Regions from separate parts of the Pseudoalteromonas sp. GCY genome, predicted to be linked through region 1. Evidence: predicted binding sites of a transcription regulator. Region 1 holds the regulator's gene; each other region holds the start of a gene.
What was found. The regulator FliA, encoded in region 1, starts transcription of late flagellar genes. The targets are predictions, from matches to a motif close to CTAAAGNTNNNNNNNNNNNNGCCGATA.
Positions count from the first base shown of each region.

Region 1 (10,317 bases):
AAGCACAGGCATTTCCACGTCCATCGTAATTACGTCTGGACGCAATGAAGCGGCCTTTTCAACCGCCTCCTTTCCATTAACTGCAAAATCTATAACTTTGATTTCACTGTCTTTTTCTAAAATCTCACTGACTCGACGACGAAAAAAACTAGAATCGTCTACGACTAACACTTTAACTGCCATTGGCAACGCTCTTTAATTTGCTCTACAGCAGAGCAGCAAATGCTGCTCTAGAATTCGAACTACGCCTAATAAAATTAGGCGTAGTGTTTTAATAAGTTGGGGACATCAAGGATTAGCGCAATACCACCATCAGATGTGATGGTAGCACCGGCCATACCTGGTGTACCTTGTAACAAGGCATCTAGTGGTTTGATTACTACTTCTTCTTGGCCTATCAGAGAATCAACCACAAAACCGACTTGTTTGGTACCAATTTGCGCAATGACAACATGGCCTTCAGCCTTTCTCATGCTCCTGTTCGCACCTTTTACTAACCAATGTTCAAGATAAAACAACGGAATTGCTTTTTCTCTCACTATGATAGTCAACTGACCATCAACCACATTCGTTTTAGTCAAATCTAAATGGAATATCTCGTTCACACCTGCAAGTGGTAACGCAAACGTTTGCTCTCCGACTATCACCATCAATGTAGGCAAAATAGCCAGTGTAAGCGGTACTTTTATCTCTAATACGGTACCAACACCCAGTTCTGATTGGATATTTACCGAGCCATTCAATTGAGTGATCTTCGTTTTAACAACGTCCATCCCAACACCACGACCAGAAATGTCTGAAATTTGTTCTTTTGTCGAGAACCCTGGTGCAAAGATCAAATTATAGGCTTCGGTATCGGACAGTCGGCTTGCTTGATCGGAGTCAATCACGCCTTTATTTATAGCAATTTTCTTAAGCTTCTCAGGATCCATACCGGCGCCATCATCTCGGATGGTGAGAAGAATGTGATCTCCCTCTTGAGATGCTGACAATGTGACCGTACCCATTCTTGGTTTGCCCGACGCTTCGCGTACGTCAGGCATTTCAATGCCGTGATCTACTGAGTTTCTCACTAAGTGGACCAATGGATCTGCAAGCGCTTCAACCAGGTTTTTATCTAAATCCGTCTCTTCGCCTTGTAAAACTAGATTGATTTCTTTTTTCAAGCTGCGGGCAAGGTCTCTCACTACTCGAGGAAAGCGACCAAATACCTTTTTGATTGGCTGCATCCGCGTTTTCATCACGGCGCCCTGCAAATCAGCGGTGACTACATCAAGGTTCGAAATAGCTTTACCCATGCTTTCGCTGTTGGTGTTATTAGCTAAGCTAACCAAACGGTTACGAACCAATACTAATTCGCCAACCATATTCATGATTTCATCAAGGCGTTTAGTATCAACTCGGACCGTAGTCTCAGCCTGTGCCGCAGGTTTCTTCGCAGCGGCTGGCGCAGAAGCTTTTGCAGCCTCTGGCTCTTTTTGCGGTGCTGGAGTCGCAGGTTTAGCTTCAACTTTAGGCGCAGGCTTTGGAGCAGGTTTCGGTGCTGGCGGTGCTTTAACAGGCTCAGGTTGAGCAGACTTAGTATCTGAGACATCTACTGGCGATTCATCTACCGCTTTAGGTGCACTGCCTTTACCATGAAGCTCGTCCAGCAAAGCTTCAAACTCATCGTCGGTAATTTCTTCGTCACCAGTAGACCCACTTGGGGCTACTGGTGAGGTTGATTTAGCCTTAGGTTCACTCGCTTCTGGGGCAACAGCATCTTCTGCATTTGGTGCTCCACCGAATTTACCAACACCATGGAGTTCATCTAAGAGGTTATCGAACTCGTCATCGGTGATATCACCATCATCTGCGGTTGATACAGCTTCAGGTTTAGTCGCCGGAGCAGCAGCAGGACCATTACCTGAACCGTGTAGTTCATCTAATAGATTTTCAAATTCTTCTTCTGTTATCTCATCAATGCTGGAGCCGCTATCATCGCCTGAATCAACATCCGCGTCGAATAAAATATCATCCGCACTTAAATCTGGCACCACAGGTTCTGGCTCAGAAACAGGTTCGTCAATCACTTCACTGACTTCGTCTTCAGATGCTGGCTGGCTAAGTTTGTGGAGTGTTTCAAGCAACACAGGATCGGCCGCTTCTGGTTCCTCACGGTTTTGAATACAAGCGAACATTTCGTTGATCGTATCCAAAGATTGCAAAATAACATCCATCAATTCGGAAGTTACTTTTCGCTGCCCTTGTCGTAGTACATCAAACACATTCTCCGCACCGTGACAGGCATCAACCAGTTCGGTCATACCTAGGAAGCCAGCTCCACCTTTTACGGTATGGAAGCCACGGAAAATCGCATTGAGAAGTTCTTTATCTTCAGGGTTATTTTCTAGTTCAACAAGCTGTTCAGATAACAGTTCTAATATTTCACCTGCTTCAACAAGAAAGTCCTGCAAGATATCTTCATCGACTTCAAAGCTCATACACACTCTCCAACTAGAAGCCTAAACTAGATAGCAAGTCATCGACTTCGTCTTGACCAGAAACCACGTCATCTCGCGATTCAGCGTCAATAATTGGACCTTCAGGTCCAGACAATTCATCACTGATAGTCTCGGTTGTTTTTATTTCGTTTTCATTCGCTTTCACAGCAGTTGAAGGCGCTTCATCTGAAGTACCAAAAACAGTCAGGAGGTGAATGAGACTATCTTCTACTTCTCTCACAAGCTCAATGACGCGCCGAATAACCTGCCCAGTCAAATCCTGATAGTCCTGAGCCATCAGCACATTAGTCATTAAACCTTGTAATTCGTCTGTACGTGTCTTTGAAGTCTGCATAAAGCTGTCGAGATCATGACACAGAGATTTAAACTCACCGAGTTGAATGTCTCTGCTCATCAATCGATCCCAAGTGGGCTTTATTTGCGCTAACTCATCCGCTAGATTCTGCGCAAGAGGTAAGCTTTCTTCGACCGCGTCCATCGTTTTGTTAGCAGCGCTTTCTGTCATTTCCATAACATAATTAAGGCGCTGCTTGGCGTCAGGAATAGCCTCTGTCGTGAGATCTGCGAGGCGAGTATCCAGCTCAAAGTTCTTCAAGGACTCGTGTAATTGGCGAGTCAGCTTTCCGACTTCTGCAAATAACTCCGATTGCTCTTTGTTAGCAGCTTCTAAAATCAGCTGGTCAGCTTTTTCTTGTTCACCTTGCTCTAGAAGCTCAACAAGTTGCTTAGCTTGTTCAAGTGTAATTTGAGGCGCAGCATTTACAGACATAGGCCATATCCCCTTGCTGTTAGCCTAGTCGCTCAAATACTTTTTCAAGCTTAGTTTTGAGCGTACCCGCAGTAAACGGCTTAACAATATATCCGTTCACCCCAGCTTGCGCTGCTGCAACAATTTGTTCTTTTTTCGCTTCTGCGGTAACCATCAACACTGGAATGTGCTTAAGCTTTTCATCTGCGCGTATTGCACGAAGCAAATCAATACCTTGCATGCCCGGCATATTCCAATCAGTTACTACAAAGTCAAACTCCTGATTTTGTAGCATCGGAAGTGCTGTACTACCATCATCAGCTTCTTGAACATTGGTAAAGCCTAAATCTCTTAATAGGTTTTTGATTATTCTTCTCATAGTAGAGAAATCATCAACCACGAGAATCTTCATGTTCTTATCCAAAACTTCCTCCAGTGAGGTTCGAACCCAACTATTTTATGTACTCTAATTTATCCAGTCATTGATTTTAGCTTTAAGCTTTATCATTGCCTGACCGTGAATTTGGCTTACTCGAGATTCACTGACATCAAGGATGGCACCAATCTCTTTTAAATTCATTTCGTCGTTATAGTAAAGTGATAAAACCAGAGCATCCCTTTCGGGTAACGCTTTGATAGCATTTACTAAAGACTCGTTAAAACGTTCATTTTTAACGTTATTAAACGGTTTGTCTAGCGCAAAATCGCTGTTTGCTGGGGTTATCACGTCTTCATCAACCCCAAGATCCTCAATCCCGATGACTTTACTTGCATTTACATCATGTAAAATATGATGGTACTCATCTAGAGATATATCAAGTTTTTCAGCGATTTCAGTGTCTTTTGGTTCTCGACCAAGGAGAGATTCTAACTCGGAGATAGCTTCTGCAACCATTCTGCTATTTTTGTGAACAGAACGAGGCGCCCAATCACCACGACGGATTTCATCCAGCATTGCGCCTCGAATACGGATCCCCGCAAAGGTCTCGAAACTAGCGCCTTTAGTTGCATCGAAATTTTTAGATGCTTCAATCAATCCAATCATACCTGACTGGATCAGATCGTCGAGTTGCACACTTGCCGGAAGTCGAGCAATCAGGTGGCATGCCACTTTTTTGACAAGTGGAGCATGCCGTTCAACCACCTTATGAATGTGGTCTGAAGTTTGATATCCCGCAGCTCTATTGACCGGAGAAGCCATAATCACCCGTTCACAAGTTGTTCAATGAAAAATTCTAGATGACCGGAAGGTTGATGCGGAATTGGCCATTTAACTGCCTTAGCAGCAAGTCCCTTAATCGCAATCGCCGCAGGGGAACTCGGAAATAAATCCACGATAGCTCTTTGTCTGCGAGAAGATTTACGCATGTTTTCGTCAAACGGTACGGTGGCCACTAATTCCAGTGCTACATCAAGAAAACGGTCTGTAACTTTTGAAAGTTTAGCAAATAATTCTTGCCCTTCACGCATACTGCGGACCATATTGGCAACAATTTTAAAACGATAGACACCATGCTCTCTGCTCAAAACTTTGATTAACGCGTAAGCATCTGTAATGGAAGTCGGTTCATCACACACAACAACCATCACATCTTGTGCAGCTCGAGAGAAGCTCAGAACCATATCTGAGATACCGGCTGCGGTATCAACAATTAATACATCAAATTGCGTGTTAAGCTCGCTAAATGCACGAATAAGTCCTGCATGCTCCGCGGGAGTCAGCTCTACCATACTTTGAGAGCCTGAGGTCGCCGGCACAATTTTAATTCCAGCGGGACCTTCTACGAGAATCTCATCTAGTTCACATTCACCCGACAACACGTGTGACAGATTCTTTTCTACCCTTAGACCTAACATCACATCACAGTTTGCCAAGCCCAAGTCCGCATCTAAAACGAGAACTCGCTGTCCTTGTTGGCCCATAGCGATGGCAGTATTAAGCGAGACGTTGGTTTTACCCACCCCACCTTTTCCACCGGTCACGGCTATTACTTTTACACCCTGGTTGCTATTTTGACTCATTCTACGCAGGCCACTTGCTTGATCTAAAACTGTGTTAATCATACATTCCTACTGACTCTGACGCTACAGGTACACGTCGAGAGTGCTGTGCTTTTATTCTTTTTAAATACAATTGCTCAGCCTTTTTTACTAGCTTTTGAGCATTTGCTACGCGAATGTCTTCTGGCACTCGCTGACCGTTGGTAAGATACCCTATTGGCAAGCGATTTTGAATCGCTATGCTAATTATCTCACCTAAACTTAGACTTTCATCAAGTTTTGTGAAAATACAGCCACTTAAATTTACTTTTTTGAAGTGTCTTACTGTTTCTTGTAACACATTCATCTGTGCTGTCGCACTCAATACCAAATAGCTGCGAATATCTACTCTCGCGCTACGCATAAGTGTATTTAACTGTTCAGTTAAGCGCAAATCTCTTTGACTCATTCCCGCCGTATCTATTAATACTAGACGCTTATTGCGTAAATGATAAAGCACTTCTGCAAGTTCATTTGCATCTTTAACTTGTTTAACCGGACAACCAATGATTCTACCATAGGTAGCTAACTGCTCGTAAGCGCCAATTCTGTAGGTATCAGTAGTTATTAACGCCACTTTATCTGCACCGTATTTTTGTGCGCCTAATGCCGCTAATTTTGCAACCGTTGTGGTTTTACCAACACCAGTTGGACCCACCATCGCAAATACGCCACCTTGACGAAGAATATCATTGTTAGTAGTGTGCATTTGGTTGATCACCATGTTTAACAATGCATTCCAGGCTTCTTTACGAGAAACATCATCAGGGATAAAGCATGCCATTTGCTCAGCAACGTCTTTGTCTATACCCATTCCTTCCAGACGGTCTACAAGACACGCACGGGTTGGATCGCGACGAGCCATTTCTTGTTTCATTAGACCGGATACTTGATGTTCAAGTAATTGACGAATAGCGTTCATTTCTTCACGCATTGCACTCATTTCGTCAGGCTTGGCATTTAACTCAGGTAAATCGTCACCAAAACCGTTGTCTAACTCATCCGACTCGCCCCAATGCTGTGGCTGCTCAAATGCATCATCATCAAAGTCAAAAGATTGGCGACGAGATTGCTGTGGCTTCGCTTGGTATACCGGTGCAGCAGTTTGTGTTTTACGTTGGCTGCTTAACATTTGCTCTGTATCAATCCCCGACTGGGAGAACATAGAAGCAAGTTCTGGTGAGCGTGGGCGCGGTGCCTGACGCTCTAGCAATGCCGCTAAGCTATCGGCAACTTGCGCTTGTTTTGCTGGCTGTGCTTGGCGAGGCTCTGGACGGACAAAGCGGGTCGGAGCCTCGTTTGAGGCAGTCGCACGGGCAGCTGGAGCTTGCTTAACAGGTGCAGCAGCACGGTCATTATCAACTGCTGCGACGATTTCAACACCATCTGCTAACTTTTTGTTAGACATAATGACAGCATCTGCACCAAGCTCTTCTTTTACTTCATTTAAAGCCGTACGCATATCTTTTGCGAAGAAACGTTTAATTTTCATGTTACAGCCCCTTTATCCTCTATTGTCCAACCGAGCTCACTATCTTAATTTGTCTTTCTTCCGGCACTTCTTGATATGACATCACTCTAAGACCTGGAATTGTATGTTTAACAAATCGAGATAGCACACTTCTTAACATACCTGAGGTTAATAAGATGGACGGTTCCCCTAGCATTTCTTGGTTGTGATGTGCTTCTCTCAATGATTCTTGAAGCCTCTCAGCCAAGCCAGGTTCAATACCTGCCCCCTCATCACCTGCGTTCTGAAGTGACTGATGCAACATCTGTTCCAACTCAGGTGCCAATGTTATGACAGGAATTTCTTCTTCGCTTCCAACGGCATCTTGAACAATCAATCTGCGTAATGAAATCCTCACCGCAGCCGTTAACACATCAGGGTCTTGGCTACGTGGACCGTACTCAACTAAGGTTTGTACAATTGAGCGCATATCTCGAATTGCAACGCCCTCATTAAGCAAATTTTGCAGTACTTTTACTACGGTAGTGAGCGGTAAAATATCAGGCACTAAACCTTCTACTAATCTAGGATGACTTTTCGCAAGCATATCTAATAGATTTTGTACTTCTTCATGACCAAGTAATAGTGACGCATTATTCGTCAATAATTGACTGATATGTGTTGCCACCACAGTTGCAGCATCTACTACTGTATAGCCAAGTGAATGCGCTTCATCTTTTTGGTCTGGCTTAATCCATACTGCATCTAAGCCAAATGCCGGATCTTTAGTCTCTATGCCTTTAATCGGCCCAAACACCTGCCCTGGATTAATTGCAAGTTCGTCGCCATGCTTCAACTCACCGGTTCCAGAGCCCACTCCCATTAAAGTAATGTTGTATGCATTTGGGTCTAATTCTAGGTTATCGCGAATATGTACTGGCGGTACTAAAAAGCCCAATTCCTGAGATAGCTTTTTACGCACCCCTTTAATACGACTGAGAAGCTCCCCACCTTGGGCTTGGTCAACTAGAGGAATTAGGCGATAACCTACCTCTAAACCAATCACATCAACAGGTTGTACATCATCCCAACCAAGCTCTTTTTGATCTTGTTGCTGACCACCTTTTGTGGCAGACCCTTTGGCAGCTTGTTCCGCTTTTTCGATCTCCGCCTTTTTCTTTTGCTGACTTGTGTAATAGGCTATATAGCCAAGTAATACACCTAATCCTAAGAATGCAACATGTGGCATGCCAGGAACGAGTCCCATAGTGATCAAAATGCCTGACGCGATAGCCAGCGACTTTTCATTACCCAGTTGGCTTTTAAACTGATCGCCCATGTTGTGCGATTCATTTTGACGCGTTACGACAATTGCAGTGCCAATTGAGAGTAAAAGAGAAGGAATTTGCGCGACCAGACCGTCACCGATTGTCAGCATGGTATATACTTCCATCGCGTGACCAAAGCTTAAATCATGCTGGATCATCCCAACGAAAAGGCCACCTATTATATTAATGGCAAGGATCACGATACCTGCAATAGCATCACCTTTAACGAATTTACTTGCACCGTCCATTGAACCGTAAAAATCGGCTTCTCGAGTCACTTCTTCACGACGGGATCTAGCATCATCTGCAGAGATAAAACCGGCATTTAAGTCCGCATCAATGGCCATTTGCTTGCCAGGCATGGCATCGAGAGTGAAACGCGCGGACACCTCAGAAATACGGCCCGCACCTTTGGTAATTACGACAAAGTTAATAATAATAAGAATAAGGAATACAACTAAACCGACGGCGTAGTTACCACCAATAACAACACTACCAAAGGCTTCGATCACCTTACCTGCCGCATCACCACCATTATGACCTTCAAGTAATACGACGCGAGTACTCGCTACGTTTAGTGCCAATCGCATGATAGTCGCGATCAGTAGTACCGCCGGAAACATACCAAATTCGAGTGGCTTCAAGGTATAAACAGTCACCAATAGCACCACAAGTGCCAATGCAATGTTGAAGGAAAATAGAATATCAAGCAAAAAAGGAGGTAACGGTAGAATAACCATGCCAAGTGCTGCAAGCACCAACAATGGAGTACCCACACCTTTAGCATATTCTTTTTTATCTCGATTGAGTTGTTGTAAAACTGCTTTAAATTCCATAACTTAACACAAGCAAAAAATTGACACATAGCAACAAATGCAATATACGTTCCAATTAATAGCTTATTTTTATGAGAGCAATTTTAGTGCTTCAAATCGTCTGGGATTGGTAAATCTCGAGTAAGTGCAACGGGTCTTTTCCCTTTGCCTTTTTGGAAACGATTCAGCTGAAATACATAAGCAAGTACCTGTGCAACCGCGGTAAACAATTGTTCAGGGATTTGATCACCCACTTCGGTAGTGTGGTAAAGCGAACGAGTCAATACGGGTGACTCCACTATCGGCACTTCATTTCCTTTGGCTATTTTTCTAATTTGCATCGCAAGCTCATCAACCCCTTTTGCAATAACAATAGGCGCCCCTGCTCGTTCAGTATCGTATTTAAGCGCAACCGAATAGTGAGTAGGGTTGGTCACAACAACATCGGCATCTGGTACATCTTGCATCATACGCCTTTGTGACATTTCTCTTTGCGTGCGGCGGATCCGCGCCTTTATTTGCGGATCACCTTCCGAGTTTTTGTATTCATCCTTGACTTCTTGCAGCGTCATTTTTAACTGCTTATGGTGATTATAGCTTTGATAGGGCGCATCAATTGCGGAGATCACAATCATAGTGCAACTAAGCGCTAAAAACATCCACGCAATGATTTCTAACGCATGTTCTATACTCGAAGGGATTTGTTCAATACTCAAGTGTAATATTTCGTTAAAATACATATTGATAAGCAAGATTGCAAAGCCTGCAACTAATACAAACTTAAGAACTGACTTCAATAACTCAATCGCCGCTTGTGGGCCTAACATTCGCTTCAGTCCCTTCATCGGTGACATTTTACTTGCTTTAGGTGCAGCCGCTTGCCAAGAAAAGTTAAAGCCACCGAGTAACGTATTCCCCACTATTCCGGCAATTGCGATAATAAAAACGAACATAGCCATTGGGAATAGCAGCTCAGCGCCAATATCTCCCCACACAGCAAACATTTTGGTTGTATCGTAGGTTTCATTGCGATTAAGCGACAACATTCGCCCCATCACGTTGTAAAGCGCTTTTCCTATGCCAGGACCATACATCAGCAAAGCAATAGCAGAAAACAACAAGACAAATGTAGTCCCAAGCTCCTTAGAACGGGCTACCTGGCCTTTACTCCTCGCATCACTTATCTTCTTGGAGGTGGGTTCTTCGGTGCGTTCTTGACCTGAATCTTCTGCCATTTCAAACTCCTAAACCGTGCAACCAATTAAGTCGCACATCAGCTCCGTCATTTTGAGCCATTGAAACTCAAATTGTGCTAAGAAGTTTCCCAATGTCGCCCAAATAATGGTAAGACCCGCAACCAGCGTAAAAGCAAACCCTACAGAGAAAATATTCATCTGAGGTGCAGCTCTGGTCATGATCCCAAACGAGATAT
Region 1 covers NZ_CP068023.1:1,405,401-1,415,717, reverse strand. Annotated here, with positions in the region: gene JJQ94_RS11410 (protein-glutamate methylesterase/protein-glutamine glutaminase) at 1-183, opposite strand, end outside; gene JJQ94_RS11405 (chemotaxis protein CheA) at 258-2,483, opposite strand; gene JJQ94_RS11400 (protein phosphatase CheZ) at 2,497-3,273, opposite strand; gene cheY (chemotaxis response regulator CheY) at 3,293-3,676, opposite strand; gene JJQ94_RS11390 (RNA polymerase sigma factor FliA) at 3,719-4,453, opposite strand; gene JJQ94_RS11385 (MinD/ParA family protein) at 4,456-5,316, opposite strand; gene flhF (flagellar biosynthesis protein FlhF) at 5,309-6,784, opposite strand; gene flhA (flagellar biosynthesis protein FlhA) at 6,804-8,906, opposite strand; gene flhB (flagellar biosynthesis protein FlhB) at 8,990-10,120, opposite strand; gene fliR (flagellar biosynthetic protein FliR) at 10,130-10,317, opposite strand, start outside.

Region 2 (10,317 bases), 1.8 Mb from region 1:
TTGAGATGTCTAAGCAAGATGCAGAAAAGGCGATTACTCAACTCAATGAGCGTGAATTTCAACAGCGTACATTAAAAGTAAGAGAAGCAAAGCAAAAGCCTGAAGGTGAGATGGATCACTCACCCGCTTAATTAATCTTTATTTAAATTAATAATAGAGATTGCTTCTTTACTACCCATTATTGGTGCCGTTGCATAGAAACGCACTTCCGATGCACTCGGCACCTTTTCTCCTACTATTTGACTTCCCAACAATGACACTGCGCGATTGGCTATTGCTTTGCCTGAATCAACCAGCTCCACATGCTTCTGTAAGCAATTCTTGATATCGTGAGCTATCAAAGGAAAATGTGTACATCCCAACACTAGCCTATCAACAGTGGCTGGAATGTTAAGCCGAGCTATTTCCGCACAAAGTGCCTCTTTATCCAACTCGCTATGCCAATAAAAGTGCTCAGCGATCCTTACAAGCTCCGTTGAATGCAAAGTTTCAACTTTACAACCTGAGGTAAAATCCATGATGAGCTTATGTGTATAAGCATTATTTGACGTTGCCGGTGTTGCCAATAGTGCGATGTGCTTGGTCTTTGAACTAGATGCAGCAGGCTTAACAGCAGGAACCACACCTATAATTGGTATCTGGGTATGTTTTCTGGCTTCTTCTAATGCGTATGTTGAAGCGGTATTACATGCAATAACGATAAGATCAACATTGCCCAAGTATTGCTGTTGCCAACGAATAAGTCCCTTGATACGTGATTTGATTAGCTCTTGAGGCTGAAGACCATAAGGGAGAAAAGCGTTGTCCATAACATAACTAAATGAAACCCCCTGCAAACATGCCTTTAAGTGCGACAGCACACTGGTGCCACCGATCCCCGAATCGAAAACCAAAATATGCGACAAACTTCATACCTCAAATCAATGAAGTATGAAGTTTGCCATGAGTCCTCGCGAAAATAAACTGGCTTAGCTTGTTTGTTTTTACTCAACTTGCTCTTTATTTAGTTCATTCAGTTTACTAAAAAAGCTACTAGCATAATCCAAAAACTCATTTAGTCTCGACTGACCTTCATTCATCCAAGCAAGCAGGTTTGGCAACTCATTATCGGCATTGAGTCCCTTAGCTTGCTCTTGCACATCTGCTAACTGCTTATTCAGTGGCATAAATGCCTTCTCTAACTCTTTCATTGGATTGCCTTGCTGATATTGAGCAATCGCAGCAGACGTTTTACTTTGTCTTAGATCCATCGTGAAATTAGCGATCTGATCAGAGTTTAAACTAAGCGACTTTGCCAAATCGAAAGCTTCATCGTATTCACCACCGAAAAAAGAGTCACTGACATTACGGATATCTTCCATCATATCGTTAATTGCTTGCTGCTCCTCTTCGTTCAGCTCACCATTTACCTTAATTGAGAAACTGACTTCGTGAGAGGACTTTGTGCCATATGCCATGCCATAATCATTACCTTTTTGCGCGACACTCGCAGCGGCCCCCTGAGCATACGCATCGGAGAATGAAATAACGACTTCATCCCCTTCAGCCGTTGTAAATGCATATTCAGCCTGATTAGAGAGGCTCGCAAACTGCGCGGCACTGATTGCTAATGCCTTTGGCGACTTTTCTTCAAACAGCTCTTTTTCAAAATCATCTAAACCTTTAAAAATCCCTTCTCGTGACTTTTCAATACCATCTTCGATGTCGGAATTGAAAGCGCCCATGCCTTTTAACTCTTCGCTGGCTTCATCAATACCCTGAAGCACGCCCTTACGTGCCCCATCGAGCATGGATTTCAATTCGTCATCATTTTTGCCGTCGACTTTGGCTTTCTTCACTGCACCCTGAACAAAATCGAGTACATTTTTGACAATAGATTCAAAATCAAATAGTGGCTTGTCTTTTTTATCTTGTGTCGGCTTCTCAATCCCTAACGCTTCGGCAAGCTTATCATCAAGAATTTTAGCTGCTAGCTTAGATTTATTCCCCGCATAGCTGTCCGAATTAATTTGGATATTTGGTCCTATCCCTTTGCTCTTTCCAGGCTTATGCTGCATCGCTGGATTGAGCAACTGATTTAATTGCCCGATTTTCATGGTATGCCCTCCAATATATTAGTTAGATTATCGGCATATTTGCGCAAAGCTAAAGTATAATGATTAAAAAAACAGCAAACCAGACGTATCAGTGATGCTAGACTGGACAAATTAGCAACGCTCCCTAAAATAGCGCCTCTTAATTCAACATAGATGGTTTTAGCATGGCAGTAATAAAAATTGATGATTCAGCATATGAGCAACAGTTAGCAGATAAAGCTGAGCGTATCACAACACAATTTGCACAGTTTGATGCACCTGCACTTGAAGTGTATGAATCTGCAACTCGCCATTACCGCCAGCGCTGTGAATTTAGAGTATGGCATGAGGGTGAAGATCTGTTTCACATCATGTTTGACCAGCAAACAAAAGAAAAGATCCGTGTTGATAGCTTTGATCCTGGTGCGCCGCTTGTCAATGAAATGATGCAGGTGATGATACATCAGCTGAAAGGCAACGAAATATTGCGTCGTAAACTGTTTCAGATCGACTATCTCACGACGCTGAGCGGTGAAGTACTGATCAGCTTGCTTTATCACAAGCAGTTAGATGAAGCGTGGCAAACTGCCATGCAGACATTAAGAGCCGAGTTGCAACAAACCTATAAAGTTGATTTTATAGGTCGTGCTAGAAAACAAAAGGTTGTGTTTGGCAACGACTATGTAACTGAAAAACTAAGCGTTAACGGTAAAGAATATATTTATCAGCAGGTTGAGAACAGCTTTACGCAACCGAATGCGGAAGTGAATCAGAAAATGCTAGCTTGGGCACAGTCCATTAGTGAACCGCTAAGCAACGACCTACTAGAGCTTTATTGTGGTAACGGTAACTTTTCAATCGCATTGGCTGGTTCATTCAATAAAGTGCTGGCTACTGAGATCTCTAAATCATCAGTAAAGTCTGCACAATTTAATATTGCAGCGAACAAAGTCGATAACTTAGATATTATTCGCATGTCGAGTGAAGAATTTACACAAGCCATGAAAGGGCAGAAGTTTTCTCGATTAGATGGTATTGATTTACGGTCCTATAATTGCCAAACGATTCTTGTCGATCCGCCTCGTGCTGGCATGGATGAATTGACCTGTCGCTTAGTTAGCAACTACGACAACATTATTTATATCTCATGTAATCCAGACACGTTAGAGCGTGATTTAGCCTTGTTATGTGAAACACATAAAATCGCACGTATGGCGATTTTCGATCAGTTCCCTTATACCCATCATATTGAATCTGGCGTTTACTTAGTGAGAAGTGATCTCTAACGATTAACGACTGGCTGCCATCGCTGTGATAAGTGCTGGCAGCTGAGTTTCGCTAAAGACTTGAATACCGGATTGCTGCAATAAAGACGCCGTCAGCCCCTGCCCTACTATTTTTTTACCTGTATGACTACCATCGTAAATCAGATTGCTGCCGCAAGACGGACTAGACTCTTTTAACAACGCAAACTTTATATCGTACTGAAGACAAGCCGCTAGCGCTTTTTTAGCACCGAGTTCAAACGCGGTGGTAAAATCGTCCCCTTGTTTACTCAAAACTTTACCATCTGCTATTTCAGCCGATGGGCGAGGTGTTGGTAAGCCACCAGATACTTCGGGGCATAGCGGTAAGACCCAATTTTTTTGCCGCCAATACTGTAATGTATTGTCTTGAAGGCTTTGTGAAGAGGCGTCATACCTCACTGGATAACCTAATAAGCAGCTAGAAACTAAAATTTTAAACATAAAAAAGCCCCGCAACAATTGCAGGGCTAGTCTAATACAAATTAGATTTTATTTCTTTGCTAAATAATTCACCAAAGCAGCAATTTGCTCAGGCTTAGTCGTGCCAGACTCACGAAGCAATAGCTTGTATTTACCGTTTACCACGAACATTGGTACACCTGTTAGCGCACCTTTATCAGAAAGGGTCTTCTGCATACGCTGCATTTTTGATGCTTTAGTACGAACAGAGAAACTGGCATAAAGTTTATCAAATTTCTCTTCTTCAACACCTTGCGCAATAAAGATATCTTTTACATCAGCAAGTTCATTGATTTTTGCACGCTTGCCATGAATATGATTAAACATGGCTGCAATTATCTTGTCCTTTTGTGGCAGCACTTCAGCAGTTGCAAGTGCTTGTGCCAACACCTGTTGGATCTCAGGCTCTCTTGGACCAACAAAATCTATATGGCTCTTTTTAAACTTAACGCCCTCATCCAGCTTTGGTTTAACGTCAACGATTAAATTTTCCATTGCGTTACAGGCTGGACAATAAAATGAAAAATACTCCATTACCTCAGGCTTTTTCGTGCCACGCTCGGCAATAACTTCATAATGAACACCTTCTTCAAATGGCGCAGCCTGAGCAAGAAGAGGAAGCATTAGTGCAACCGCTAAGCCTTTTAATACTTTCAACATACTAACTTTCTCCAGTCCTTATTTTTTTAATAGATATGCGATCAATTCATCAAGCTGCTCTTGACTCTTGATACCTTTCATTTCGATTCTGTATTTGTCGTTTACGATAAAAGTTGGAACGCCTGTAAGCGCACCCGCTTCAGAAAATTTTTCTTGTGCTTTAAGCATGTTATTTTCAGCACTCACGACTGGCATACTCGTAACAGCCTGATCAAACTTTTCAGCAGAAATCCCATTTAACTCCATTAGCGTTTTCAAATCTTTAATGTCTAACAGTTTGTTTCTTTCAACATGAATAGCATTAAAAATCTTCTCAGCAATCACATCCGCTTTGCCTGCTTGATCAGCAATAATATAGGCATAGCTTAGGTTGCTCTGCGTTTCTGTAGGAACACCTCGCAGGAAGTTCACATGGCTTTTTTCAAAGTACGCCCCCTCAGGTAAGTTCTTTTCAATCGCTTTTGCAATTGGCTCAAAGCGGAAACAATGAGGGCAGTAGAAGGAAAAAAACTCGGTAACTTTCTCTGATTTACTCTGTTCGGTTGTTAAGGTTGTGTAGTGCTCACCTTCGGTAAAGTCTGAAGCCATTGCAGCAATAGGCAAAAGTAATGCAATAAGTGCGATTTTTAATTTTTTTAGCATGTTACTCTCTCTAATTTTAAGGAAATAGGCTCAAACTTGGTTCATCTAATGCGGCAAATTGCTCTTTTAACGCTAGGATCTGTTGTTCCCAGTATTTGTCTGTCGCAAACCAAGAAAAGTTCCGTTCGAATGCAGGATCCTGCCAGCGCTGTGCCAACCAAGCCATATAATTCACCATTCTCATGGCACGTAGCGGCTCAATTAACGCAAGCTCTTTTGAATCAAACGGCATAAATTCTTCGTAACCCATAAGCAGGGTGTCTAACTGTACCAATTGCTCGTTGCGGTCGCCATTTAACATCATCCACAAGTCTTGTATTGCAGGGCCTTGCTGACAATCATCAAGATCCACCAACATCAATTGATCTCTAGACCACAATAAATTTCCAGCATGACAATCCCCATGAAGCCGAAGTGTTTTGGCAACTTGATACTTTGAGGTTGCTTTGTTAATAACTTGCTCAAGAATAGTAACAAATGGAGTATGTAGATGACTAGGCACTAACTGGCTTTTTAGTAGTGTTTGTTGCGCATCAACCAAAAACCGCTGAGTATTGAGCTGTGGTCTATGTTCAAATGCTCGCTCAGCCGACAGACAATGCAAGCGTCCTAGGTAGCGACCTAAAATTTCCAAGTGGTCTAGATTATCGAGCTCGAACTGGCGTCCGCCAACACTTGGAAACAACGTGTAGCGATAACCTTCATAAAAATGCAGACTACGCCCAGCAATAAGTAAAGGTGCCACAACAGGCACTTCAGCTTCTTTCGCTGCCAGTGCGAATTCATGCTCTTCAAGAATTTGTTCATCCGTCCAACGCGCTGGGCGGTAAAACTTCACCACATAACGCTTGCCGTCCTCAGCACCAAATTGATAAACACGGTTTTCATAGCTGTTTAAGGCCAATAATCCCGTTGTCGGATATATCTCAAGTGCCTCAATCGCATCTAAAATAAGATCCGGTGTCAGCGCGTTAAAACTAAAATCGTTCATAATGTTTATAAAAAAGCGAGGTTTTATACCTCGCTTTACCTTACTCTATTATCTTCCTTTGAAGAAATTGGTCGGCTGCGCCAGCCGCTCTTCAGGATCGTCTTGGTTAATAAGCACAAACTCAAATTCAGTTACTGGCTTTTTCAAATCATATGGGTCAATCACAACAGAGAGTGGCACATCTAATGTCGTGCCTGCAGCTAAGTGCACCTCTTGCTTACCGATCACCTGATAATTACTGAGACCCGTTATAGCAATAGAAAATTTCTGCTCAACTTGCGCTTTGTTTATCACTTTCAAGGTATAGGTATTTTCTACCAATCCCTCAATATTGACACGATAAAGCTGATTTCTATCCCGAATAATATCAAGATCCATCGGCTTACGCATCGCAATGTTCGCAACTAATGCACCAGTGATAACGACCAGAATCAATAAATAACCGATTAATTTACCACGTACTGGTTTGGTCTTTTCGCTAGATGATTCTAAATTGCGCTCTGTAGTGTAAGCAATCAATCCGCGCGGGTAGTTCATCTTATCCATAACACCATCGCAGGCATCAATACACGCACCACAGTTGATACATTCATATTGCAAGCCATTACGAATGTCGATACCGGTAGGACACACCTGAACGCACAGGTTGCAATCGATACAATCTCCTAGCCCAAGCTCTTTTGGATCTTGTTTGCGTCCTCGAGGACCTCGACTTTCACCTCGTTCGCTATCATAGGCGACGGTAAACGTATCTTTATCAAACATGGCTGATTGGAAGCGAGAGTAGGGACAGATGTGTAAACACATAATTTCTCTCATCCAACCAGCATTACCATAAGTACAAATGGTAAACACGATGATGCTAATGACGGAATAGAAGCCTGCTGAAAAAGTAAGTAAATCAGGGATCAATGAGCGGATCGGAGTAAAGTAACCAACAAAAGTGATTGCGGTATATAGTGAAAAGAGTATCCAGCTACCGTGTTTTGCCGTTTTTCGCCAAAACTTGTCAAAATCCATCGGTCTCTGATCTAGTTTTTTCCGTTGATTTGCCGTTCCTTCAAACTTTTCTTCAAACCAAATAAAGATAAACGTCCAAACGGTCTGCGGGCAGGTGTAGCCGCACCATACTCGGCCATAAAAAGTGGTCACCAAGAACAAAGCAAATGCTGCTATCATCAGAATAAAAGCAAAGATAGTCAGATCTTGTGGCCATAGTGTCATGCCAAAAATATTAAACTTCTGCTCAAAAATATCGAACAACACCGCCTGATGACCGTGAAAATTTAACCAAGGTAAAGCCATAAATGCCAACATACCAATAAAGCCGATACGCCTTCTTAGCAGTTGATGTAGGCCAGACACCGCCCGGACATATATGCGATTGCGAGGATTAAAACGATCGGGCGTAGAGCTATTGAGCGATTTCCCTTCAGTGCCACCTATTGGCTTTTGAATTTTTACTTCAGACGGTATATTTTTAACCTTGATTCTTTCGTTCTCCATGGAAGCTCCTTAGTGCTTTGGAACGAGATGCACTTGCTACAGTGACCTTGAAAAATACAGGCTAAACTATTGCAATGTGCCCCATGACATAGTTTAGCGCTTACTATTATACGCTTTGAAACTCTATGATTAATAGTAAGTTGAGCTAAAACCCACCATAAATGATGAGAGACTTGTTGCGACCTGACAGACAAGTTTATTACACTAGGAACAAGATTTTTGTTAGCTAGATCAAATCAGCGTCAGATTATGAAAAAATTCTTAGTATTAGCCATTATAGTCGTTGCTCTGTTTACTGTGGATCATCCATTGATTAAAGAGCCAAGAGATAGATTACTTGGTCAAGGCGTTGAAGTACTCAGCGAGTCCAGCAAAGTACAACGCAGCACGGCTGCAAGAATCGCCAGAGCCAATGTCGTAAAAACAATTACCATGACAGATGACGAAAAGCGCTACATTGACGAAGCCCTTGCAACAGATGAAAAAGTAAGGCTTTTCCACCTCAAGTATTGTAAAGAAAACGACTATAACCTGTATTTCTACGGCCCCGATCTCGTCAAAATCTGTGAAATTGCGGAGCAAGCTATTCATGAAGCAAAGGGGTTATAATGGACTTTAGTCAATTAAATAAAAAGTCGGCAAAATCCTTTAATGATCAAAAAGCGCTCATCAAAAAGCTTAGTCAAGGACGCGTTGTCAATTGCCCAAGCTGCCAGCAACCCATTGCTCTCGGTTTAAGCCAATCGACGTCAAATAGAGCCGTGGCGCAATGCCAACAGCGTTGCACATTTATCGAGTTAGATCTCGCGTAAAGATTATTCAAATAACCCACTATTCACTGCGGCAACTTCGACTAATTCAGCATAAGATGCGGCAAACTCATCAGCCAATTGTGCTTGAGTTAGTTGAAACTCGGTCAGTGACTGTCCTACTTTGTCACAATAAATCGTTAGCTGTTGCTCACCAAGTGCAAAAAGCCCCAGTTGTTCTGTGCTGACTTGCAAAGCTTGTTTAATATCGTCGGCGAGCGGACTGGACATCAATTGCTCATAAAAGGGCGTCGCCGCCATTAAAAATCCTTCGGCCCAATTAATTTTTTGCTCAAGTGGTGTTTCACCATTCCAAGGCAATTGAAATTCAGTTTCATATACCTGCTCAGAAATCTCATGATGTAAAGCCATCAATGCAAATGCAATACTCTCATCCAATTCGGGATCCGCGTTGGTTAAAGCCTTAAGCCACTTTTCAACCTCAATACCGTTTGGGTCTATGCAGGTAGCAAATAAATATCCTTGTAAAAAAGCAATATCAATAGAAAGCTTGCGCGCAGAAAAGTAGTTTTCTAAATTCAGCTGATCAGCTGCAGTAAAAGAGAAGTCGTGCATAGTGTTGCCTTGAACTTAGGCGCCGTATAAGCGCCTACAAAAATGCTTTTATATTAATAACTAACCTGAGATTAGATTAACTAAAGTCTGATATGACAGAAGTATATTATAAATTTACTGGGTAACGACCTTCGCCATCCGGTCTACCCAAAAACTTAACAGCATCGTGTACTTCTTTTGGTAGACTTGCATCTGGCTTGATATTACCAGACACGCGAAACTGGAAATTGGCAGCTAATGTCGCATCAGCCTGTAAGCCCAAACGGTTTTCAGGGTCAACAACCACGGCAATATCTCCTGATTTACAATCGAGCTGACCACTAAGATCGCCGATACTAAACCAACCATTCATGCCTTTAACATCAATATTTGGACTACTTATCTCACCATTTAGCCCTTCACAGTACGGTGCACCACTTTGGTACTCCTTCACATTGACGATAACGCGCCCTTTGGCATCAACCGGCAATGGCAGAGTTACTTGATCCATAGCCTGCTCAACACTGAAACGAAGTGAGGCATTATTTACCGTCACTGATTTACTTACTAAATTCGATGAGAAATTGGCTTTCCCTGAGATCTCATTTTTATCTCTCGCATTACCAAACTGTACATTGCCTGCCAAATCACCAAGTAGTAATGACGACGGTTCAAGCTCCCACTTAACCTGATTCAATTGAATGTTATTGAATCTCACACCGCTCACTTGACCATGCCAAACAGAACCATTTACTGCACCTAGCTGCAAATTAGCTGGCAATTGACCTTTAAAAACTTGCAGCAACACCGCTGCTGGCATAGTAAAAGCACTAAAAATAATAAATGCGAGTAAAAATATAATGAGTAGAGATAGTGTTTTTTTCATAATTATTTCTCTAAAACCAAGCGACTAACACGCACAAAGCCAGGTAAATTCCCTTGTGTAAGGTCTAGGTTATCTACTTTTACTCCATGCTTATTTGTCAGTTCATCTATCCAAGCAACAAGTTTATTAAATTCCACATCATCGATGGTTAAACGCAAGCTTTCGCCACTAGGTTGCATTTTGCTGATATCAATTTGAAAACGGCCACGGGTGTTATTGACTATCTGACTGATATTGCCGCCGCTAATCACCTGTGCAGGACTGCTAGATTTCAGCTTACTCACGCTTTGACCAACCCAATTTACGAGTTCGTGATTACGTTTTAGCTTAGCTTCGGCATCGCTGACAGCCTGATTCAAAGGTTTGAATATACCCATTACTAGAACAAAAACGACAAAAATAACGCCAGCAACAATCAACAGTTTTT
Region 2 covers NZ_CP068023.1:3,817,709-3,828,025, forward strand. Annotated here, with positions in the region: gene JJQ94_RS22565 (RNA recognition motif domain-containing protein) at 1-131, shown strand, start outside; gene murI (glutamate racemase) at 132-905, opposite strand; gene JJQ94_RS22575 (DUF5610 domain-containing protein) at 984-2,096, opposite strand; gene trmA (tRNA (uridine(54)-C5)-methyltransferase TrmA) at 2,261-3,361, shown strand; gene JJQ94_RS22585 (DUF523 domain-containing protein) at 3,365-3,823, opposite strand; gene JJQ94_RS22590 (thiol:disulfide interchange protein DsbA/DsbL) at 3,872-4,501, opposite strand; gene JJQ94_RS22595 (thiol:disulfide interchange protein DsbA/DsbL) at 4,520-5,143, opposite strand; gene JJQ94_RS22600 (serine/threonine protein kinase) at 5,160-6,134, opposite strand; gene ccoG (cytochrome c oxidase accessory protein CcoG) at 6,183-7,640, opposite strand; gene JJQ94_RS22610 (hypothetical protein) at 7,890-8,249, shown strand; gene JJQ94_RS22615 (hypothetical protein) at 8,249-8,452, shown strand; gene JJQ94_RS22620 (UPF0149 family protein) at 8,456-9,025, opposite strand; gene JJQ94_RS22625 (type II secretion system protein N) at 9,132-9,890, opposite strand; gene gspM (type II secretion system protein GspM) at 9,893-10,317, opposite strand, start outside.
Region 2: the regulator FliA is predicted to act here: its motif matches at 2,125-2,151, upstream of JJQ94_RS22575 (DUF5610 domain-containing protein).

Region 3 (10,317 bases), 1.9 Mb from region 1:
GTATTCCCGGTACTATAGATAACGACCTTTCGGGGTGTGACAACACCATTGGTTTTTCCACAGCCATCAATACTGCCACCTCCGCAATAGATAAAATCCGCGATACCGCAAATGCCTTTGAACGAGTTTTTATCACCGAGGTGATGGGTCGTCATAACGGGCATATAGCTTACCATGTGGGCATTGCGACAGGTGCTGAGGCTATCATTTCATTTGAAAACTGCATGGCAGAGAATACCTCTCAGGTCTTAGCTCATCTCAAAAATGCCATAGAGCAGCAACATAAGCACGGCAGCTTTTTGATTATACTGGCCGAAAATCTATGGCCTGGCGGCGCTCAAGCGCTTAAAACAGAGTTAAATAGCAATGCCGATATCAATTGCGCACTTTGCGTGTTAGGGCATATTCAACGAGGTGGGGCACCATCTGTTGAAGATCGAATGCTCGCCACGGAATTAGGGATAGCGGCCGTGGAAGTGATTAATGGTAGCATCAAAGCAAACAATGATGTTGCGACGCCTGTTATGGTAGGAAAAATACATGGTGCAATTGTAATTACTGAAGTCGAGAAAGTGCTGAATATGGATAAACCAGTATCACAGGAATGGGTGCAACGATATCAGCACTACCTCGCCGAGCAATAAATACTGTGAGAGTGAAGCACATATTTATTATTCACTCTCACTACACCTTGTGTAAGCGCTAGCCAAACACGCTAAAAGCAGATTCGTTAAGCCACAGGTGACATAAAATACTCGCGATATAACCAAGCAAGATCACGGGTGCCCATTTTAAGTGCCCCATAAAAGTATAATAGCCTCTAGCTTGTCCCATGAGCGCTACACCTGCCGCCGAGCCAATAGAAAGCAAACTCCCTCCTACCCCAGCCGTAAGCGTGATCAACAACCAATGGCCATGTGACATTTCAGGTTGCATCGACAGCACCGCAAACATCACAGGAATGTTATCGATGACCGCGGAAATAATCCCTAAGAATACGTTGGCATACGTTGCAGACCATTCACCATATAATATCTCTGACATTAAATTTAAATAACCGAGAAACCCAAGACCTCCAACACACATAACGATACCGTAAAAGAATAATAAGGTATCCCACTCAGCGCGTGAAACTTTGCTAAAGACATCGAATGGCACAACACTTCCTAGCTTCTCGAGACGCTCTTGATCTCCTTCTCTTTCCGCCATCGCTCGCTTTCGTGCTAATGACCCCGGTAATGTCATTCTTAGAAAGTAACCAAAAAACTGTAGGTAACCGAGGCCCATCATCATGCCAAGGACCGGTGGTAAATGCAGCAAACTATGTGAGAGCACAGCGGTTGCGACCGTCAGTAGGAATAAAGTTAAAATTCTTAAAGCGCCGCGTTTAAGCTCTACTCTTTCGTAAACTGCACTCGGCTTTCTATCCGCCACAAAATAGCTCATTACGAGTGCTGGTATGATGTAATTGACCAGTGAGGGAACAAATAGCGCTAAGAATTCGCTGAAATGCACCATACCGGCTTGCCATACCATCAAAGTGGTAATGTCACCAAAAGGACTAAATGCACCGCCGGCATTAGCTGCTATCACGATATTGATACAGCTTAAATTGATAAACTCTTTGTCACCTTCAGCGACCTTCATCACCACGGCACACATTAGCAACGCCGTTGTTAGGTTGTCTGCAATTGGAGAAATAAAAAAGGATAAGAACCCAGTGATCCAAAATAGATTTTTATAGCTAAAACCCTTTTGGATCATCCACGCTCGTAGTGCATCAAAAAGGCGGCGCTCCTCTAGCGCGTTGATATAAGTCATCGCAACCAGCAAGAACAACATCAACTCCGCAAATTCTAACAAATTGTGCCGAAATGCGTGCTCGGTAACATCGGGTTGTCCCTGATTGACGTAATACGCCCCAATCATGAGCCAAATGATGCCTGCCGCTACAAGCACTGGCTTTGATTTTCGCATATGGAGTTTTTCTTCGAGCATTACAAGTGCGTATGCTAAAACGAAGACAACAATACAAACCAAGCCGAGTGTCGAGCTGGTAAGATCTAAGGTGCCTTGAGCCGCCAAGGCTGGTGATGGGATCACGGATATGACCCATGCGCAACAGAATAGCAGTAGTCCATTGATTTTCATTTTTTTGCCTATCGATGAGTGCAGAGGGATGGCATTTCAGCCAAACTCACTTTAGCATAGATAAAAAGTAATCAGCATTGGACTGAAGTCTAAGGCATCCTGTTTACACTAGTACAAACAGGCCATACATCAGCAGTAGGTATTTATGCTTCAACTTTCGCAGCAGCAACAAACAGAATTACAGCAAAAATTGAGCAACGATGGCTTTGCACGGATTGAAAATATTCTAGACGACACAAACGCTCAACAACTACATGAGTGCCTCTGTAACCTAGACTACCAGCTCGCACTTTTTCATAACGGGGCTGCAAAATCAGTCAAAGACAGTGATATTCTTGCCTTAACACCGCAAGAGCAGCAAGCCTTGCTTGAAGATATACATAGCTATGCATCACGTGGGGTTGGATTTATGTATGGTCGCCACTCCATAGCGTCCACAAGCCCTGACGCGCTGAAAAAGCTCTACAATAACCTCAATAGTAGCGATGTACAGTCCTGCTTTTCCGCTATCTCTGGACAGAACATTATCCGTACCTCTGCCCAAGCAACACGATTTATTGGTGGTCAGTATTTAACTCGACATAATGACATTGTTGAAGCTGAGGGCCGGGTGTATGCCTATGTACTCAGCCTAAGCAAAAGTTGGCACCCTGACTGGGGCGGGCTACTGCAGTTTTTTGAACGTGATGGCACACCCACTAAAAGTTATGCACCTAAGTTTAATTCACTGGTGGTTTTTGATGTAAGAAAAATTCATTCTGTGACTTACATCGCGCCATTTGCAAAGGCGCCGCGACTTTCTGTAACGGGTTGGTTTAGAACAATAGACACGTAAGCTCAACGCGTGTCTATTGTTCTAGGTGTCTATTTTATTAATATTTTTCGCTTATCTTTTCAATGGTTAAGATCAGTGCAAGGCCTGCGACGGCAAGCGCAATACATGCCAGCGTATTTGGATCTTGACCGTATAGCGTACTGTATTGCGCTGGCAAAATATTGGCCTGACTCAATGGCTTTTCGATACCACTGGAATTCACGTAAGTCGTAAGCACTTGTTTCCAAGGCCACAATAAATTAAGCGAGCCAAGTAAAAAACCAGCTAGTAGCGAGAACGTTACTTGCTGATAGTGCGCCAATAGCCAGCTGAGTAGACGCGAAAACGACATTAACCCCACGATACAACCTAGTAAGAATAAACTCACTAAGCCAAATTCAAGCTGGTTCACCGCACTGAGTACATGGCCATACATACCCAGCAACAGTAGGATAAAGCTCCCTGAGATCCCAGGTAAGATCATCGCGCAAATGGCGATAGCACCTGAGATAAAAAACATCCAATGAGATGCTTGCGCTTCAGCTGGTGAAAGGGAAGTAATAACAAAGGCTACGATAGCACCGACTGCGCAGGCGATAATATTTTGGCCGTTCCAATGAGAGACCTGTTTTGCAACATAGATAAAAGAAGCGACGATAAGACCAAAGAAAAATGACCATACCAGTGTTTGGTGTGCTTCCAATAAATAAGTGATCACCTTCGCCAAAGACGCTGCACTGATTAGCAAACCAGAAAATACTGCTAGTAAAAAGCTACCATCAATGTGCTGCCACGTTGCTTTTAGGCCGTCACGGCGCAATGTGCTCAAAGCCTGTAAGTTCACACTTTTAATGGCATTTAAAAAACGTGCATAGATGCCAGTAATAAAAGCAATGGTGCCGCCAGAAACGCCCGGGACAACATCCGCAGCCCCCATTCCAGCCCCTTTTAAAAACATAAAGAGATAGTCTCGTTTGCTATCTTTATACTGCACAAATTTCTCCTTTCATTTCCACTGCCGAGCAGTTTAACTTAAAACGCTAAAAAATAGCGACAGCTAAAGCTTTCGCTTATCGGGTCGATAACCAATTATGATATTTTACGCGCTTGTACCATGATCATCAGAACGCTTTTATTACTTGTTACCGCTTTACCCGCGACGACTTTTGCAGCAGAACACATTGACGCAGCACCGCTTGGTTCTCTTTATCAGCAAGACGCTAGTCGCTTCTACGAGCCATCGCAATTGATAAAACTGGAAAGCGAAAACGAAAGCTTTTATGTATTTCATCAAGAATATATGGCAACCGCTCGTGAAGGTATCGTGATTTTATTACCAGACATGCAAACTCCGCCCCTCAATAACAGCGGCATAAGCTTTCTTGCAAAACGCTTAAGCGATGATGGCTACGACACGTATACCCTTACTCCGCCGGACCTTTCTTACGCACCGAGTCTGCTAGAGCAAGACATCGCGCTCTCCGATGTTGAAAAACCGGCTCAGCAAACGCTTGCCCCCATTTCAGAATCTAATCTCGACGAATATAAAATGGCCCTGATCAGTCGTTTTGAGGTGCTTTATAACACGCTGTCCATCACTCAAACAGAAAAGTTGGTGGTTGTTGCATTTGGTAATAGCGCAGGCTTATTCGGTGAGCACTTAGCAACCCTGCCCAATCTACGTATCGATGCCTTTGCTGTTGTTAGCCCACAACTGCCTAATGCAACGCGGCAAAAACACTTGGCATCCAACCTTTCCCTGATAAGCCCTGCTTTACTGGATGTTTACTACAGTTTTGACAATCCTATTGTGGTCGACAATACGCCAGACAGAGCGCGCTGGGCGAGAAAAAACAGTAAATTTGATTATCGCCAACGAGAGCTTTTTGGAGAAAAAACCGATCCGCTCCAACATCAAAGACTCAGAAAGGAGTTACTCGGTTTTTTACGCGTCTTATAGTTTTTCAGGTTAGCTCTTTTTTAAATATTCATAGGCAGACTGAATATCTTGGCTTTTGCGCTTTGCCACTTCCATCATATGCTTAGGTAATCCCTGAGACACCAATTTGTCAGGGTGATGCTGCGACATCAGTTTGCGGTATGCTTTTTTGATTTCACGTTCATTCGCCCCTTCATTCAATCCCAGTACAGCCAACGCTTTAGCACGGTTTAAGCCGTTATCTTGTGGTGCCGGTTGACGGCCGCCATGTTGCTGGTGTTGATGTTGCGATCTCCCCGACGCCTGAGAGCGACGAAACTCAAACTCTGCTTGGTAGCGCTTTAGCAGGAACAAAAAGTGGGTTTCTGCGAATCCCAAATACTTGCTCACCTGTTTAAGTAAGGCTTTCTCCGCATCAGACACATGACCATCACAAAATGCCATTTGAATTTGAATTTCTAAAAACAACTGCCTCAAGTCATAGCGTCTAGCAAAAGCTTCTTTAAAATCGGTAACCGCTTCTTTTATCGAAAAGTCACTGCTTTTACCCGCGGTAAACGCATGTTGCGCTTCTTTTCGCTCTTCACCCTGCAAGCCCATTTCACTCATAAATGCAGACGCGGCTTGAATGTGGATTTCGCTGACTCGACCATTAGACTTCGCGATATGTCCCATAACAGAAAAACAGCTGGAAAAGAACAAGGCTTGGCGCTCATGCAGATCTTCACCTTTCATGAAACCTTGAAAGCCACCGACTTTATCAAAATCCTGACGCAAACTTTTATCAAATAAATGGCCGAGATAAAAACCTAAAATAGCGCCTAACCAACGACCAAATAAAAAGCCGAAAATTGTGCCTAATAATTTACCCCACATCGCTATACCCTAACTTGTCATTGATCATTTTTAGTCGCTCTGGCGTGCCGATGTCGTCCCATGCGCCCAAATACAGTTCAGTAGAAACTTTATGCTGCTCAAGCCCACTGCGCAGCAACGGCCCTAGTTTTAGAAAGCCAGCCCTAAGCTCAGTAAAAAAACTTTGGTGATATTTACCAATGCCGGACAAGGTATACTTTTGCTGATTGAGCGGCTGATGGGCAAGGCAAAAATCGCCTTCAGGATTATGTTCGGGATTTTCTACCAACACAATGTGCGCCTCGCAATGGCCCTCTGCTGTGCTGCCGAGCTGTAACTGCACTAGACTGCTGACATCATAGTCCGTAAAAATATCGCCATTGAGTACAATAAAGCTGTCATCCTGTTCACATAACATCGGCAATGCTTGAATGATTCCACCTGCGGTTTCCAATCCACCTTCAGGTTCATCACTGTATTCAATATTGACACCGAAGTGACTACCATTGCCGAAATAGTCTTTTATCACCTGACCTTGCCATGCAAGATTTATCACGATATCGCAGATCCCAGCCGCTTTTAAACGCTCGATATGATGCTCAAGTAGTGGTTTTCCTGCGACGTTAAGCATAGGTTTTGGTTGGTTCGCGGTCAGTGGCATCATGCGTTTACCACGACCAGCAGATAAAATTATCGCTTTCATTGTTACTTCTATTTTGTGCTTAATTTGGCCTGAGCTTGAGGCATTATGTCATTCTCCAGCCAGCTTGCAAGCCACTGAAATTCTTTATACTTATTCGCTACTTCAACAAGGTAGCGTAACGTTGGCAAAATATTTTCTAAGTACCCGCCTTTGCCGTCTCGCTGCAATAGGCGAGTAAAAATCCCGGCAGCTTTAAGGTGTCTTTGCATCCCCGTTAAGTCAAAGTAATGTTGATAGGTGCTAAAATCCATATCGCCTAATAAATTTGCCGCTTTTAAGCAATCAAAGCTATGTTGCTGAAGCTCAGTAAACTCATGTGCATCAAGGCGAGTATAACAATCTCGCAACAGCGAAACCGCATCATAAGTGACAGGTCCTTGTACCGCATCCTGATAATCAATGAGATACCACTGAGACTGATGACATATCAGGTTGCGACTATGAAAATCTCGATGCATCGTAACCTGCGGCTGGCGAGTCATCGCATCAACGAGTTTCAACTTCACATTATGCCACTGCACTTGTTGATATTCGGTGGGTGTTAAGCCAAGCCATTTTGTTACAAGCCACTCGTAAAAGATATTAAGTTCCATATCAACGAAATCAGCATCATAGGGCTTCATCCATTCACTCTTTGGTGTTTTGGCTATTTCTGGAATAAGCGCTATCAACGCACGATAATCCTCTAGCCGAGAAGGTAATACCAACCTATCGGCCAAATGCTCAGAACCTAAATCTTGTAACAGTAATAGCCCTTGATCTTCACTATTTGCAAGGATTTGTGGCACATTGAGGCCTTGCTCTGCAAACACCGTATTTAAACCAATAAAAGGGGCATTATCGAGTTTATCGACCGGTGTCTCCATTAAGATCCACGACATCGTTTGTTGTTTGACGCGATAGTAGCACCGGAAACTGGCATCCGAGGTGATAGCCTCACACGTAAAATCGTCGCTATGTATTGCTTGCTGTATAAACTCGACGCGCTGGTTTTTACTATTCATGGATTAACTATTACACCTTCTACTTGTAAATATTTAAATGCTACTGTATTTCCGACAGTTTTCATTTATCATGATGAGCTTATTATTAAATGCTCAGCTAATAGGTTATTAAATGCGCAAAATTTGGGGCTTGGCTGTATTATCCGCGATTCATTCTACAGCTTTTGCTAATACGAACATTGTCGCCGCACAATGTAAAGACTATATGCAGCCAGAAAACTGGAAGCCGTTAGCCTCGCTGCCCAAACATGCCATTGATATCGTTGCCGATGACTTAGAACTACAAGGTACTGATAGTGCTGAGTTTTCGGGTAATGTGGTGATTAACACTGAAACCATGAGCTTAGAAGCTAGACGTGCGCTAATCGATAAAAAAGAAGGCCTGCTCAGCGCTTCTGGACCACTACTCTATCGTGACCAATTTACCAAAGTTCACAGTAATGGGCTATTCGCGGATTTAAATGCTAACACCGTGAGCTTGCTTGGTGCTGAATATGAATTAACAGACCAACAGGGCCGCGGCGGTGCAGAGAAGTTGCATGCCTCGGGCAGCAAAATTTCACTCGACAACTCCAGCTTTACCACATGTCCTGCTGATGACCCATTTTGGAGTATCGAGGCAAGTAGTATTGTACTTTCTCGAGAAGACGGTTGGGGTGAGACCTATAATACGGTGTTCAAAATTATGGACACGCCCATTATCTATTTACCCTATTTTACGTTTCCAATCGATGATAGACGCAAATCTGGCTTGCTGACGCCGACAATTTCCAGCTCAAATAAGTTTGGTTTGGAGCTGATCACCCCTTATTATCTCAACCTAGCCCCCAACTACGACGCGACCTTAACGCCAAGATACATGGCCAATAAAGGATTTCAGCTTATTACCGAGTTCAGATATTTAACTGAACAACATCAAGGTAAAATTGGGGTGGAATATCTCAGTAAAGATGATTCAGAGCCGCAGCTAGACGATCGCTATTTAGTGCATTGGCAACAAAAAAGTTATTTAAGTGATAAATGGCGTGCATTTGTTGATGTCACAAATGTGAGCGACGATAACTATCTCACTGACTTAACATCCGAATACGCCAATGAAACTGACACTCAGTTATATCGCACCGGCAGTCTAAGTTACCTTGGTGAAGACTGGTTAGTCGACTTAAAGTTGCAAGATTTTGAAGTGTTGGGTGATCACAGAGAATCCTACACTGCACTACCGCAAATTAGCTTCCGTACACGTGACAGTTATGAACTTGTCGGCCTTGATTGGGACTTTGAAGGTGAGTTTGCCTATTTTCAAAATGATGCTTTGCCAATCTCAGAGGCATCGCGATTACATCTAGAACCTCGCGTGTCTTTTTCACGCAGCGACTACGCTTGGTCATTTACCTCCGAGGCACGCCTACTTCACACGCGTTATGAACAGAATATAGATGTGCCTGATACAGAGTATGAGGAGTCTGTCACGCGTACATTGCCAAGTTTACGGGTACATGGACAACTGAATTTTGAACGCAGTACCGAGTTCTTTTTTGAACAAGGTACGCAAACGCTTGAGCCACAAATTCAGTACCTTTACACACCTCACAGAGAGCAAAGCCAAATTGGTTGGTACGATACCGCTAAGTTACAAGATGACTTTATTGGTCTGTTTAGAGCACGCCGTTACTCAGGTTATGACCGTATTGCAGAAGCCAATCAATTCACCGTAGGTGCAACCACGCGTGTATTCGATAGCAGTAATGTCGAACGCTTTAACTTCAGTGCAGGTCAGATCATTTATCTTGAGTCATCTGTAAAGCCTTCTGAACAGCTATTTACTGATGATACCAACTATAATGCACTATTTGCCGCTGAATCCATGTTACATTGGCATAAGCGCTGGTACCTCTCAGGTGGGGTGCAATATGATGTGGATAGCAAAGAGTTAGTGCAGTCTCACTTTACTTTGGACTATAAAGGAGACGACAAGCAGTTAGTGCAATTGAACCATCGTTACGTTAATGATGTCTCAGACTATGAAATTGACCAAGTCGGTCTCTTTACAAGTTTACCAATTGACGATAACTGGCAATTTGTAGCAAGCTATCACCGAGATATGACGGCAAATAGAAGTGTTGAATCCTTTGTTGGTGTTCAATATCAGTCTTGTTGTTGGGCTATTCAGGTGACTGCGAATCGTCAAATTGAAACAAACTTAAACCAAACACTTACAAATGATGAAGCAGTGTTTGATTCTGGCTTCAGCCTGAAATTTGTCCTTACAGGGCTTGGAAGCCAAAGCAGTGGTGATGCGAGTAAACTCCTTCAACAGGGTATTTTTGGTTACCGTAGACCGTATTTTTTGAATAAATAGAATTTAGAAAGCCGTATGAATTTAAAAAAGTTGTTATTAGTGGCCTCATTAAGTGCAGGCCTGTTTACTCAAGCACATGCTGAGCGTGTAAAGCTAGATACTGTTGTTGCCACGGTTAATGATGGTGTAATTTTACAAAGCGAAGTCGATCAAATAATAAATCGGGTTAAAGAACAGGCTGAGCAGCAAGGTACCGAGCTTCCTAGCGATAAAACATTACGCTTACAAGCCATCGATAAACTCATCGAGCAATCTTTAATGTTGCAACTGGGTGATCGCATGGGTATGCAAATTTCAGATGCTCAATTAGACCAGACCATTGCAAATATTGCCCAAGATCAAGGCGGTACTATCGCTGACTTGCGTCGCTCAGTTGAAGCGAGTGGCGAAAGCTTTCAGGCATATCGAGAAGAGATCCGTAAAGAAATAACCACAAGCCAAGTGCGCCGTGCAAGTGTTGACCGCCGTATTTATATTAGCCCTCAAGAGGTG
Region 3 covers NZ_CP068023.1:3,276,662-3,286,978, forward strand. Annotated here, with positions in the region: gene JJQ94_RS20035 (6-phosphofructokinase) at 1-644, shown strand, start outside; gene nhaD (sodium:proton antiporter NhaD) at 703-2,151, opposite strand; gene JJQ94_RS20045 (2OG-Fe(II) oxygenase) at 2,297-2,986, shown strand; gene JJQ94_RS20050 (DUF368 domain-containing protein) at 3,024-3,959, opposite strand; gene JJQ94_RS20055 (DUF3530 family protein) at 4,080-4,925, shown strand; gene djlA (co-chaperone DjlA) at 4,935-5,780, opposite strand; gene murU (N-acetylmuramate alpha-1-phosphate uridylyltransferase MurU) at 5,770-6,462, opposite strand; gene JJQ94_RS20070 (aminoglycoside phosphotransferase family protein) at 6,471-7,466, opposite strand; gene lptD (LPS assembly protein LptD) at 7,579-9,825, shown strand; gene surA (peptidylprolyl isomerase SurA) at 9,841-10,317, shown strand, end outside.
Region 3: the regulator FliA is predicted to act here: its motif matches at 4,023-4,049, upstream of JJQ94_RS20055 (DUF3530 family protein).